3 regions of the Clostridium fermenticellae genome follow, and region 2 is predicted to be linked to each of the others. Evidence: riboswitches for the same ligand, from Rfam matches in the RefSeq annotation. Region 2 holds a riboswitch; each other region holds the start of a gene.

Region 1 (4,269 bases), 370 kb from region 2:
CCATTTGGACAAGACGGTGGAATAGTAAATCTTCCATGCATAGTTATTCTTGGAATCGTTATACTATTTCTAATAAAAGGTATGAGCGAAAGTTCTAAATTAAATAATATACTTGTTCTAGTAAAATTAGCCGTTGTAATATTATTTATCGTTATAGGTGCTGGACACATTAAAGTGGCTAATTGGCATCCATTCTTCCCTTATGGTGTAGGAGGAGTATTTAAAGGAGCAGCAATTGTATTCTTCGCATACATAGGATTTGATGCTGTTGCAACAGCTGCTGAAGAAGTTAAAAATCCACAAAGAGATTTGCCTATAGGAATAGTAGCTTCTCTTATAATTTGTACACTGCTTTATATAATAGTAACAGCAGTATTGACAGGAATCTTACCTTATTCTGCTTATAAACATACATCAGCACCAGTTTCATATGCATTACAGCAGGTAGGTATAAGCTGGGGATCAGCTCTTGTGTCAGTTGGAGCATTGTGTGGTATAACATCAGTTTTACTTGTTATGACATTTGGAGCTACTCGTATATTGTTTTCACTATCAAGAGATGGATTGCTTCCAGAAATATTTTCCGATGTACATCCTAAATTTAAAACTCCGGTAAAGAGTACTATACTAATTGGTATTATAACAATGATATTAGCTGGTTTACTTCCAGTAAGCAGACTTGCAGAGATGGCTAATATAGGTACACTGACAGCATTTATCATAGTTTCTTTATCAGTTATAATTTTAAGAAAGAAGAATCCTGATATGGAAAGGCCATTTAAGTGTCCAGGTGTTCCTGTTACACCATTAATATCAGTTGCATTCTGTGCATTTCTAGTTTATCAACTTCCTGTTTTTACTAAAGAAGTTTTTATAATATGGCTTGCAATAGGTTTTGTAATTTACTTTGGATATGGTAGAAAACATAGTGAAATGAATAATGAAGTAAGTAATGAAATGAATTAAGGAGAAAAGGCATTTGAATAAATTCATGTGATATTTTGTAATTATATTTCTATGTACAAATTGGGAGTTTGTACATAGAATTTTTTTATAATAAAGTCTTTTCTCCAAATTTATAGCTTTTACTAATGTTTTTTAAAGTAGTATAGTTTACCATCTTCTATAGAATAATCAATCATAGATTCTGAATACATGTACTGTAAAAATGCGGATATTCCTCCAAAGTTTAAATGGTATTGATAAAAATTAAAGGATAAATCATTCAGTATTGATATATTTTGCAATATATCTTCACGTGTAAGTGGTTGATCTAGCAATTCTAGTATCTGTTCAATATAATTCTGTATATTTTGTATATTTTTATCCACCAAGGTTGTAATCTGTTGTTTGTCAAGTATATTGTCCGCATGACTTATAATAAAATAATCTGCATCTATTTCTTTTATTCTATTTAGTGAATTTAAACTATTTTCTATATCATACAGATATGGAAAAGAATATTTATTTAAAATTTCGCTGCTGAATATAGAGTCACCTAAAAAACAAACTTTTTCTGGAGTTATAATACCTATTTGTTCTATAGAGTGTCCACTTAAAGGGATTATTTCAAACTTTTCATCCCCTATTTTATTTGTTCCATATTCAAGTACAAAATCTACTTTAATTGATTTATTTGATTTATCAATTCCTTTAATAGGTGTAGAAGATGATAATATAGATGCCTGAAATTCAGGATTCTCCATAAATATTTTTTCTTTTAATGAAGTATATACCAGACAACCAGGGTAATTTTTTTGAAAATAAATATTGCCCCCACAATGATCAAGATGGTTGTGTGTATTTACTATGAATTTAGGATGAAGATTGTTCTTTAAAATTGCATCTTCTATTTTTTTGGCATCTGTATTATTTATACCAGTGTCTATAATTAAACAATTTTTATTTTTAAAAGCATAAACACCAGAATTGGTTGAGGCGCTTATATAATAAGTATTTCCTTTAATTTTTTCTAATGCCATTTAAATCATTCCTTCTCAGATTTGTTAAATTATCTGTATTATATCAGATAATATAGTTTTGTACCATCTAAATAATACTAAAATTATATTAAGTATAAATACAAGAAATAAAAAAAGAATATGAAATAAGACTAATCTTACCACATATTCTCTGTCTTTTTACCTGAGAGTTTAATATCAAAGTATTTTACACCTTTGGTTCTGTATAAAACAGTATTTTCAGAGTCAAGTCATATATAGTTACATTTACCTGAAAGTTTCTACTGAAATCGTGGAATTTCGGTATTGCTTCTTCGGTCAGTATATAAACTATCTCACTATATAGTCATCCTTTAACAATATTATATTATCACATCCACAGTATAACATCATACATGTGTATTTTCAAGCGTATTTTAAAAATTAATTAGAAGAGTAATTGTTAAATATGTATTCACATAAATTATATATATTAAGGGCAATTGGCAAGCCCTTCATATCAATATAATCCATTGAATAATTGCCATCCCACGGGTATATGGATATATACTGCTGATTATATACATTGATTACCATTTTACTGTTATTGAATGTAAAAAATATTTTATATAGAGGTTTTAAATTAAAATTTTGGGGTTTTGATATAAAGTTATTTTTATTCAATGTCTTAATAGAAGCTGCTATTACAGCAGTATTTTTACTGTCTAAATCTTTTCTTTTATAGAAATTAACATTAAGTATACTGCATTTATATGAGGAATTAGATAGAATATTTTGAGATAATATGTTTGTGTAGTAAAAGTTATTTGGCTTTTTATGTATATATGGATTGCGTTCAATATCATAATTGCATCCGGTGGTCAAAATAGATATAATTAATGCAGTAAATAAAAAATAAATTAAATTTTTCACATATATCACCTCTATATAGTAAAATATGTTTGAGGATTATTATTTATGCTATAAGTAAAGGGAGGAAATTATGAAATATAAAATGATAGCTGTTGATATGGATGGTACTTTATTAAATGATAAAAAGCATATATCAGATTATAATATGAAAATGATAGATAGGGCAACTAAGCTTGGAGTCAAATTTGTAGTCGCATCTGGCAGAGTACCGGCTGCTCTTAGAGTATATGAAGAAAGTGTATCTAAAAATCAACCTATGATTTGCTGCAATGGTGCCATAATTTTAGATGATAATAAAAACATTATACAATCGAATTTTGTACCTAAACAGTCAGCAATTGAGGCAATAAATTTGATTAGAAAAGAAAATAAAGATGTGTATTTCCATATCTATCATGATGGTATATTATGCAGCGAACAATTTAAATATAGTGCAGAGAGTTTTTATAATTTTAATAGAAGTGTTGATAAAAAATATGGAATTGAAATTCACCTTTTAAGGGATGCTAAAGAGTACATAGAACTTGGAAACTATAATCTTAATAAGATAGTAGTTATGGATGATGATATAGGTTTTTTAAATAATATTAGAAGTAAATTAGATGAAGTACAAGGCTTAGAAGTTACAAAATCTGAATTTAATAATATAGAATTATTGTCCAAAGGCACATCTAAAGGAAATGCTTTAAAAATTCTGGCGAATTTTTATAAAATACCGATGGAGCAGTGTATAGCAGTTGGAAATGATGAAAATGATATAAGCATGATTATGGAAGCTGGACTGGGAGTGTATATGAAAAATACAAGAGAGAAAATCAAAAATAGTGCTGATTATATTACGAAAAATGATAATAACAATGGAGGAGTAGGTGAAATTATAGAAAAATTTATATTAGATGAAAATTAAACTTTTGTTTCTTTATATAAAGTTAATATAAATCAGGAGTGATATGCTAAATGGAAGAAAATAAAAAGAATATTCAAACCAGACTGAGAAAAATAGAAGGTCAGATAAAGGGAATAGAGAAAATGATTGAAAATGAGGCATGCTGTAAGGATATTCTAATACAAATTACAGCTGTCAGGGCAGCTGTAAATAAGGTTGGTGGATTGATATTTGAAAACTATGCAAAAAATTGTTTTTCCCATTCTGATTCTAATTCAGATGATGATAAAGTAAAAGAACTTATGTCAACTTTAACGATGTTTTTAAAGTAATACTACTATTTTTTTGTAATATTTGAAAATATCTTTTTCCTGAATAAGGAAATTGTTTTTGAGATTGAGGATACAAAGAATACCCCTACGGCTATTATACCAGCAATAGATAAGGTTTTAAGACCTAGAATTAGTGCATTATTTATATTGCCCTGTACCACTTCAAACATTGTATTAT
Region 2 (4,269 bases):
CCTAACTCTAAACGCAATACGTTCACCTCCTAACTTTTTTATATAGTTTCACAATACGATTTAATAAAATCTTCAACATCTTTTAATGATGTTATTTTATCTGCAGTAATTGTGTTAACCTTTTCACCTTTGTTATAAATTATCATTGTTGGCAGGCCTAATACTTTTTGTCCTATTGCAAGTCTTCTAGCTTTACTTATATTAAGACTTGAAAATTTGATTTTGTCTCCATATTTTTCTTCCAGTCCATGCACACCAGGCATTAATTCTTTACAAATCTCACATTTGTCACCCCAAAAATCTACAAATACCGGTTTCTCAGTATAATTTAAAACCTCATCATCAAAATTTTGTTTTGTTAATTCAACCATATTATTCATCCTCCTTAATCTAAAATTCATTTTCTGATATATACTTTTCAGCAGTAGTTGCCGCTATTGCACCATCTGCCGCTGCAGTTATAACCTGTCTTAAAGATTTCTTCCTTATATCACCTGCTGCAAACACACCCGGTGTACTCGTTTTCATATCCTCGTCTGTTACAATATACCCTTTATCCATAGACACCTTATTTTCAAATAATTCGGAAATAGGAGTATATCCTACGAATACAAAGCATCCATTGACATCAAGTCTGCTTTTTTCACCTGTAAGTTTATTTTTTATAATTAACCCTTCAAGTATTTCATCACCTACAGCTTCTTCTACAGTCGAATTCCATATAAAACTTATTTTTTTATTTGCAAATGCTTTTTCCTGAAGTGATTTGACAGCTCTTAATTCATCTCTTCTGTGTATAACGGTAACATGTTCAGCAAATTTAGTTAGATAAATAGCTTCAGTAATAGCCGAATCTCCTCCTCCTACTACTGCTATATCCAGATCAGTGAAAAAATCAGCATCACAGGTTGCACAATATGAAATTCCGCGTCCTCTTAACTCTTTTTCATTCTTAAATCCTGAGAGCCTAGGATTTGCTCCAGTTGCAATTATAATAGTTTTTGCCCTGTATTCACTGTCCTTACCTTTTAAAACTTTTATCTTACTGTCCAGGTCAACCTCAGTTATTTCATCCTTCACAAATATCGTTCCAAAATCCTCAGCTTGTTTTTTCATTCTCTGAGATAAACTTGTTCCAGTACAATTTTCAATAGATCCTGGATAATTTTCTAATTCATCTGTGGTAGTTGCCTGACCACCGTACTTTGCTCTCTCTATAAGCAGAGTATCCATTCTAGATCTAGATGCATAAATAGCTGCAGAAAGTCCTGCTGGTCCCCCTCCAATTATTATACAATCATATAAATGCACCATAATGCTTCCTCCTATTTATTAAAGTATAACTTTTTAAGCTCTAAGACTACTCAAACGCGTTTCTTATCAGATCGTAGTCTATTAGTGAAAAATCTGTTAAAATTTTGTCATTCCAATGCGGAGTATTGTAATTTCTTGTAAATTTTTGGGTTGTATTTATACTGTCTTCAATATATTGTAAAGATTTAAAATCCACACTTTTCCTGCTGTTCTTGCTCAATACAATAGTTTTATATGGTGTTTCATTTGGTTTAACACTCCCCATAAGCGGATGGGTTAAAAGATTATGTCCACAATGTATATAATCTCTTGCTGTCTCCAGTACTTTCATAACACCTCCTTCCACAAAGTGTATTTCATGTTTAGCCCGAAGTTTGTCTTTGCTTAATGGATTATTAGTTACAATTATAACTTCTCCTATAATACCTCCTCCTATTCCTTAATAGTCTTAAGTTGAATATTAAAATAAAATTAAGGACAAAAGTAAAAGAAATCCCTTTCCTTTTACCTCTGTCCTTTTTACCTGAGAGATTTACTCCTTCGGTGCTTAAAGCTTTCCAGAGTCATGTCCTTTTTCGGTACTTTTGCCTGAGAGATTCATATTATTAAGGAAATAATACTTATTCCTTCGGCTATTCATTTAAGAATACTATAAAACTATAGCTAAGCAGTCATCTTCTAAATATTTTTAAATTAAAGGACTATGCCTAATCTCCCGAAAAATTCATCCAAAGTATTTAATATTCACACTCAGTTATATTATATGATAAATTTTTAAATATTTCCATACATTTTAGAATAATAATTAATAATTTTCTACAAAAAATACTCCACATGCTCCAGGTCCTGCATGTACTCCTACTACACACCCTACTTCACATTCTATAAAATCATTAATACTAAGTTTTAGTTCTTCTCTAAGTATTTCAACAATATCTTTACTTTTAACGCTCAAAAGTATTGTATCTTCATTTTCTTTTGAACCTCTTTTACTTAGATATTCCAGTATATACCTTACAGCCTTCCTGCTTCCCCTGACTTTATCCATAACAGCAAGTTTACCATCTTTTATTTCTATTATTAATTTAATATCCAGTATATTACCTATAATTCCAGCAGTCCTAGACAATCTACCACCCTTTACAAGATTCTCTAAAGTGTCAAATGCCAAAACACTTCTTACATGTGGTATTGTTTCAATTATAGAACTCTCTATCTCCTTAATTCCAAATCCATCTTCCTTAAGCTTTGCCGCCTTTAATACTAAAAGCCCTAACCCTGATGTAACATTTAAACTATCTATTATAGTTATGTCATCACTTTTAAGCATTTCTTTTGCTATACACGCCGATTGATATGTGCCGCTCATATTCGATGATATATGTATTGACAAAACTTTATATCCATTATCAAGATATTCCTTATAGCATTCGATAAACCTCTGAGGGTTAACTTGAGCTGTAGTCGGGAATTCCTTACTATGTTCCATTTTTTCTAAAAGTTCAGGTAAATTTATATCTATTCCATCCCTATAATTATGTCCATCAATATTAACAAGCAGTGGAAGGACTTCTATATCATATCTTTTTAATATATCAACTGGTAAATCTGAAGTACTATCTGTAATTATCTTTATTTTTTCCATAGACCAACTTCCCTCCTATTTCATAACCGGAAAGTTCATCTGCCTCAATGCTTCATATGCCACTATAGCAACTGTATTTGATAAATTTAACGAACGTGTTGTTGTATTTATCATTGGCACTCTAATACATTTTTCAGGATCACTTTCTCTTATGTAATCTGGTAATCCACATGATTCTCTGCCAAAAACAATGAAGTCATCATCTTTAAACTTAGCTTCGTGATAAAAATTCTTGCCATGTGTTGTTGAAAAATAAAATGTTGAGCCCTTATATTTTTCTCTCAGCTCTTCATAGGAATCATATATACTTAAATCCAAATAAGGCCAATAATCAAGACCAGCTCTTCTTAAATGTTTTTCATCCAGACTAAAACCCAGTGGTTTTATAAGATGAAGTTTGCTGCCGGTAAGTACGCAAGTTCTTGCTATATTACCAGTATTTTGCGGTATCTCCGGTTGAAACAATACTATATTTAAACTCAAATCAAATCCTCCTTATCTAACAATTAACAAATAACTTATTCTCATAAAACTCTTCTTAATATATTACTCTATAAAGCTTAAAGAGTAAAGAGGGAGTACCAAATAGTATTATTTAGAGCAATTAACTTATCATTCCCTATTATTTATATATTTTATTATTCCATCACAAATATTTTCCGCTAAATTTCTAAGAACATTATCCTTAGATAATTTATCTCTGTCACTTTTATTAGTTATAAAACCACATTCAACCAAAGCACACGGTATTTTACTATATCTTAATATTGCTATATTTTGTTTTTTTATGCCCCTATTATACCAATCATCTGATTTTACAGATTCATTCTCAAGTATTTTTGCAAGTTTTGTTCTCTCATCTGACTGATAACCTTTTGGATCATAATATAGTGTCGTAATTCCATTGAAGTTTGGATCACTAATTGAATTGACATGAACTGAAACAAACACATTCCCATTTGCTGCATTTACCCTATTTCCTATCTCTTTTAATGGTACAAGTACATCACTATCTCTTGTTAAAACAACATTGTATCCTTTATTTTGTAGATATTCCTGTTCATATTTAACTATTTTTAGAGTTAAATTCTTCTCATACATATTTCCATAGCTTGTACCCTTGTCTATACCTCCATGACCTGCATCTAAAATTATCGTATACCTACTATTATTCTGTTTGACTTTAGAAAATCCATCTTTCCCCTTAGCAGCCTCTACAACAGCTTGTCCTCTTACAGCAGAGTATCTACTATAAAACATTTGATTTTTACCAAACAACAGTAGTATTAAGGTGAAAAATATACAAGAAA
Region 3 (4,269 bases), 660 kb from region 2:
GATAAGAAGTTCAAATCAAAGGATTTCAGTAATGCATTAGGAGTAGCACGTGTTTCCTTTGCTCCTGCAGATTTAATGGAAAGGATGTTGGGAACTGAAATCGGTGCGGCAACTGTTTTCAGTGCCATACTTGATAACAATAGTACTGTACAAATTATTTTTGATAAAGATGTTGTTAACGAAGAATGGTATGGGTGCAGCGATGGTACAACTACTAGTTATATGAAAATCAAAACGGAACAAATTATTTACAATTTTTTGCCTTTTGTGAAGCATACGTTATCTGTTATTGAGATGTGATAAAGTAGTTTTTACCTGAAAACACCATAACATTAACTCTATTATAATTAAATAAAAAGGGGTGTTGATGAATGGTTTATACAACTGTAATACAGACTCCACTTGGAATGGTTAGAGCATCAGCAGAAAAGAATGCTCTTAAAGGATTGTGGTTTATTGGACAAAAGTATTATCCGAAGAATGTGGAGTTATGGATAAATAAGCCAGATTATAGAATTTTTAAAGAGACTGACAGATGGCTAAAAAACTATTTTTCCGGTAGAAAGAATTTATGCTTACCTAAGCTTGAACCTGAGGGAACAAAGTTTCAAAGAGATGTTTGGAATGTGCTTCTACAAATTCCGTATGGAAAAGTTATTACTTATGGAGAAATTGCAAAAAAAATAGCAGAGTTAAGGGCAATAGGTTCAATGTCAGCACAAGCAGTTGGTGGAGCTGTCGGACATAATCCTATATCAATTTTAATTCCATGTCATAGAGTTATCGGTTCTAATGGTAACTTAACTGGTTATGCTGGAGGAATCCAAAAAAAGAGGGCTCTTCTCATGCTTGAAAAGGCCCAAATTTATAATGCAACATCTCAGGAAAATAGTTTATAAATTATGTAGTATGGTTTTATGCTAAGTACTGTTTAGCATTTTCTTTAGAATTATTATTCTTTTTTTTAGATTTAAGTATTTTAAAAATTACAGCGAGAATTAAAAACCACACAGGTGTTACAAATAGAGCTACACGAGTTTCATTGTTGAGGGCAAGTGTAAATATAACAAAAGCAAAGAACGCTAAAATCATATAATTTATAATTGGATAAAACGGCATTTTGAATTTATTGTTTTTAGCAAGTTCTGGTTTGGTTTTACGGTATTTTATATGACAAATAACTATTATTGCCCAAATGAATATATAACAGAAGGTTGATATACTTGTGATAAGTACAAATACTCCTTCCGGCATAATGTAATTTAAAATAACTGCAATTAATATAATACAGGCAGAAAATATTGTTGCATTACATGGTATATGATTAGAAGTTAATTTTTTCATTGATTTAGGTGCATTATCTTCTTTAGCAAGTGAGAAAACCATACGGCTTGTACTAAATATGCCACTGTTACAAGCAGATGCGGCAGATGTTAATACAACAAAATTTACAATACTTGCAGCTGCAGCAATTCCAATTGCAGAAAATACTTGTACAAAAGGACTCTTGGCCGGATCGATCGAATTCCAAGGATATATTGCCATAATAACAGCAAGTGCTCCAACATAGAAAATTATAATTCTTATTGGAATATTATTTATAGCTCTTGGGATAACGTGTTCCGGATTTTCAGTCTCACCAGCAGTTAGACCAACTAATTCAATACCAGTAAAGGCAAATACAACCATTTGAAAAGATAGAATGAAACCATTCAGACCATTTGGAAACCATCCACCATGTCTCCAGAGATTAGAAAAGCTTGATGCTCCAGCGTTTGTTGAAAAACCTTTAATGATCATAAAAGTACCACCTATAATTAAAGCTAGTATTGCTATTACTTTAATTAGTGCAAACCAGAATTCCATTTCCCCAAATAGTTTTACAGCAGTAAGATTCATAATTAGTAAAATTACAAGAACTACAAGGCTTGGAAGCCATCTTGATATATTTGGAAACCAGTATTGTACATAGAGCCCTGATGCAGTTACATCAGCCATAGCAAGTGAAATCCAGCAGAACCAATATGTCCATCCAGTTATGAAAGCAGTACTTTCACCAAGATAATCGTAGACGAATTCCACGAAAGAATGGTAATTTGAATTTGAAAGCAGCAGTTCACCAAGTGCACGCATGACAAAAAATAGCATTATTCCTGTTATTGAGTATGCCAATAGAATAGATGGACCTGCTAGATGAATTGATCTGCCAGAACCGAGAAACAATCCGGTACCAATGGCACCACCTATTGCAAGCAATTGAACGTGTCGATTTTTTAAACCTCTTGATAAATTTTGATTTTCCTCCATATGTATTCCGCCTTTCTTATTTTGTATAAGTTTTTATTATTGGAGATACAAATGGGAATAGATAAGATACATACAAATGAAGTAATTTTTAAGTATTACTTTTATAAGATAAGTTATCTTTCCCTTGTCCTTTTACCTGAGAGTTTCGTCATATATAGACTTGCTCCTTCGGTTCTCTTTGTAGAGTCTCTCCAAGGGTTCATCCAATAGCGGTCATCTCTAATAAATAGGTACCTGAAAGATTTACTTCTTCGGTGAATGACTTTTCGTCATAACTCTCCCACTATCTTCATCTGAACGAATAAATTTCACCCTTATATCGTAATATATATCAGGAGAAATTGCAATATTTTTTTAGTTTCTGACAAAAATCATTATAAAAAGGATGCTTTTATTATGCAAGTCTTAAAGATGGATTTAGTTACAATTATGAAACCATATTTAAAAGAACTTATGGGAAAAAACAATGATGCTGTTCACCTTGTTATTAATGTACCTACATTTGACAGCATCTTCCTTAGATATAAATGATCTGTTTAGATTTTTATGAATGCAAGCTTAGATTTACTAGAAATTTTTTACGTGGCCAATTTTGGGAATCGCGGCCGGAGGATAAGTTAAACTTTCATTTATAGATCCTATTACTCTGTCACACCTTTTAACATTTTATAGAGAAGCTTATAAAGTGTCTTTATTTCTTCTAAATCAAGTTTAACACACTGACCGATTTGAGATGGAATCTTGACTGCTGTTTCCTTAAGTTTGTTACCTTCTTCAGTCAACGTAACTATTAAATTTCTTTCATCATCTTTTGATCTTACACGTGTAATATATCCTTTCGATTCTAACTTTTTCAAAACCGGTGTTAGTGTACCAGAATCTAGATACAGGTATTCTCCGAGTTCTTTAACATTTAATTCTATCTTTTCCCATATTACCATCATGGTAATATACTGAGTATATGTTAAATCTATTTTTTCAAGAAAAGGCTTGTATTTTTTAACAACCTCTTTTGCACATGCATAAAGTGGAAAACACAATTGATTTTCTAATTTTAAGATATCATATTTATTTTTCATGTTTTATACTCCTTTATGAATAATTATATCGTACACAATTAAATTTATCACTTTTCTTATAATTCTTCAATAAAATATTACAGAACAGCTCATTGATGATATTAAGAAAATTATATAGCCTTTTTAAAGGAGTGATGAAATGAAAAAAGGTGTATGACCATTGACACACCAAAAGAGAAATGATAATATAATTCTACTGATAATATATGTATATAAACAACATACATCCAATTATATTATACTACTTTCTAAAAGCGATGTCAATGCTTTTTTTATGGTAATGTTATTGAATTATTCATTACAAGGAAAGGATGGGATTAATTGAATAACTTTGAATGGAAGTTGGAAAATGAATGGCTGCAGGAAGTACTCAAAGAAGTTCGAAAACAGTTTAATGAAAAACATGATTTTAAAGAAAAATTTAGAAAAGATTCTATTGAAACACAAAAGCAGCTTTGGGAGGATATAGGCTCTTTGTCCATAACTAATGGATTGGATCAGGTTGTAGATTTTATGGAATACATCACAACATTGAAAATGCAAAAAAGAAGACATGAATTTGTCAGAAAACTTGAAGAAAAATATGAAAAAATGCTTTTATCCCCATACTTTGGGAGGATGGATTTTCTAGAAAGAGGAAATGATAAAGCTCAAAAATGTTATATTGGAAACTTCAATCTTATCAATGACAACTTTGATTTTCTAGTATATGATTGGAGAGCTCCAATTTCCAGCATGTACTATGATTACGAAATTGGAAAAGCTAATTATATATGCCCTGAAGGAAGCATTTATGGTGAAATCACTTTAAAAAGACAGTATAAAATCAATAATGGTAAAATTGAATATATGTTTGACAGCAATCTAAATATTGATGATGAAA

Evidence for each region. A riboswitch is a leader RNA that binds a small molecule or an ion and turns the genes downstream of it on or off. The one in region 2 is predicted to bind glycine.
Region 1: another riboswitch for glycine. It lies ahead of D4Z93_RS10590 (MBL fold metallo-hydrolase); the one in region 2 lies ahead of D4Z93_RS12160 (GrdX family protein).
Region 3: another riboswitch for glycine. It lies ahead of D4Z93_RS02425 (amino acid permease); the one in region 2 lies ahead of D4Z93_RS12160 (GrdX family protein).

The regions. Positions count from the first base shown of each region.
Region 1 covers NZ_CP032416.1:2,268,889-2,273,157, reverse strand. Annotated here, with positions in the region: gene bcaP (branched-chain amino acid transporter BcaP) at 1-966, shown strand, start outside; gene D4Z93_RS10590 (MBL fold metallo-hydrolase) at 1,089-1,982, opposite strand; glycine riboswitch at 2,211-2,311, opposite strand; gene D4Z93_RS10585 (DUF4883 family protein) at 2,385-2,873, opposite strand; gene D4Z93_RS10580 (Cof-type HAD-IIB family hydrolase) at 2,944-3,780, shown strand; gene D4Z93_RS10575 (metal-sensitive transcriptional regulator) at 3,831-4,091, shown strand; gene D4Z93_RS10570 (threonine/serine exporter family protein) at 4,097-4,269, opposite strand, start outside.
Region 2 covers NZ_CP032416.1:2,640,831-2,645,099, forward strand. Annotated here, with positions in the region: gene D4Z93_RS12145 (glycine/sarcosine/betaine reductase component B subunit) at 1-17, opposite strand, end outside; gene D4Z93_RS12150 (thioredoxin family protein) at 39-371, opposite strand; gene trxB (thioredoxin-disulfide reductase) at 391-1,314, opposite strand; gene D4Z93_RS12160 (GrdX family protein) at 1,361-1,738, opposite strand; glycine riboswitch at 1,815-1,880, opposite strand; glycine riboswitch at 1,881-2,042, opposite strand; gene D4Z93_RS12165 (DegV family protein) at 2,120-2,959, opposite strand; gene D4Z93_RS12170 (tRNA (cytidine(34)-2'-O)-methyltransferase) at 2,975-3,442, opposite strand; gene D4Z93_RS12175 (N-acetylmuramoyl-L-alanine amidase family protein) at 3,572-4,269, opposite strand, start outside.
Region 3 covers NZ_CP032416.1:482,845-487,113, forward strand. Annotated here, with positions in the region: gene D4Z93_RS02415 (prolyl-tRNA synthetase associated domain-containing protein) at 1-300, shown strand, start outside; gene D4Z93_RS02420 (methylated-DNA--[protein]-cysteine S-methyltransferase) at 372-899, shown strand; gene D4Z93_RS02425 (amino acid permease) at 916-2,307, opposite strand; glycine riboswitch at 2,422-2,512, opposite strand; gene D4Z93_RS13585 (hypothetical protein) at 2,704-2,838, shown strand; gene D4Z93_RS02430 (MarR family winged helix-turn-helix transcriptional regulator) at 2,949-3,386, opposite strand; gene helD (RNA polymerase recycling motor HelD) at 3,708-4,269, shown strand, end outside.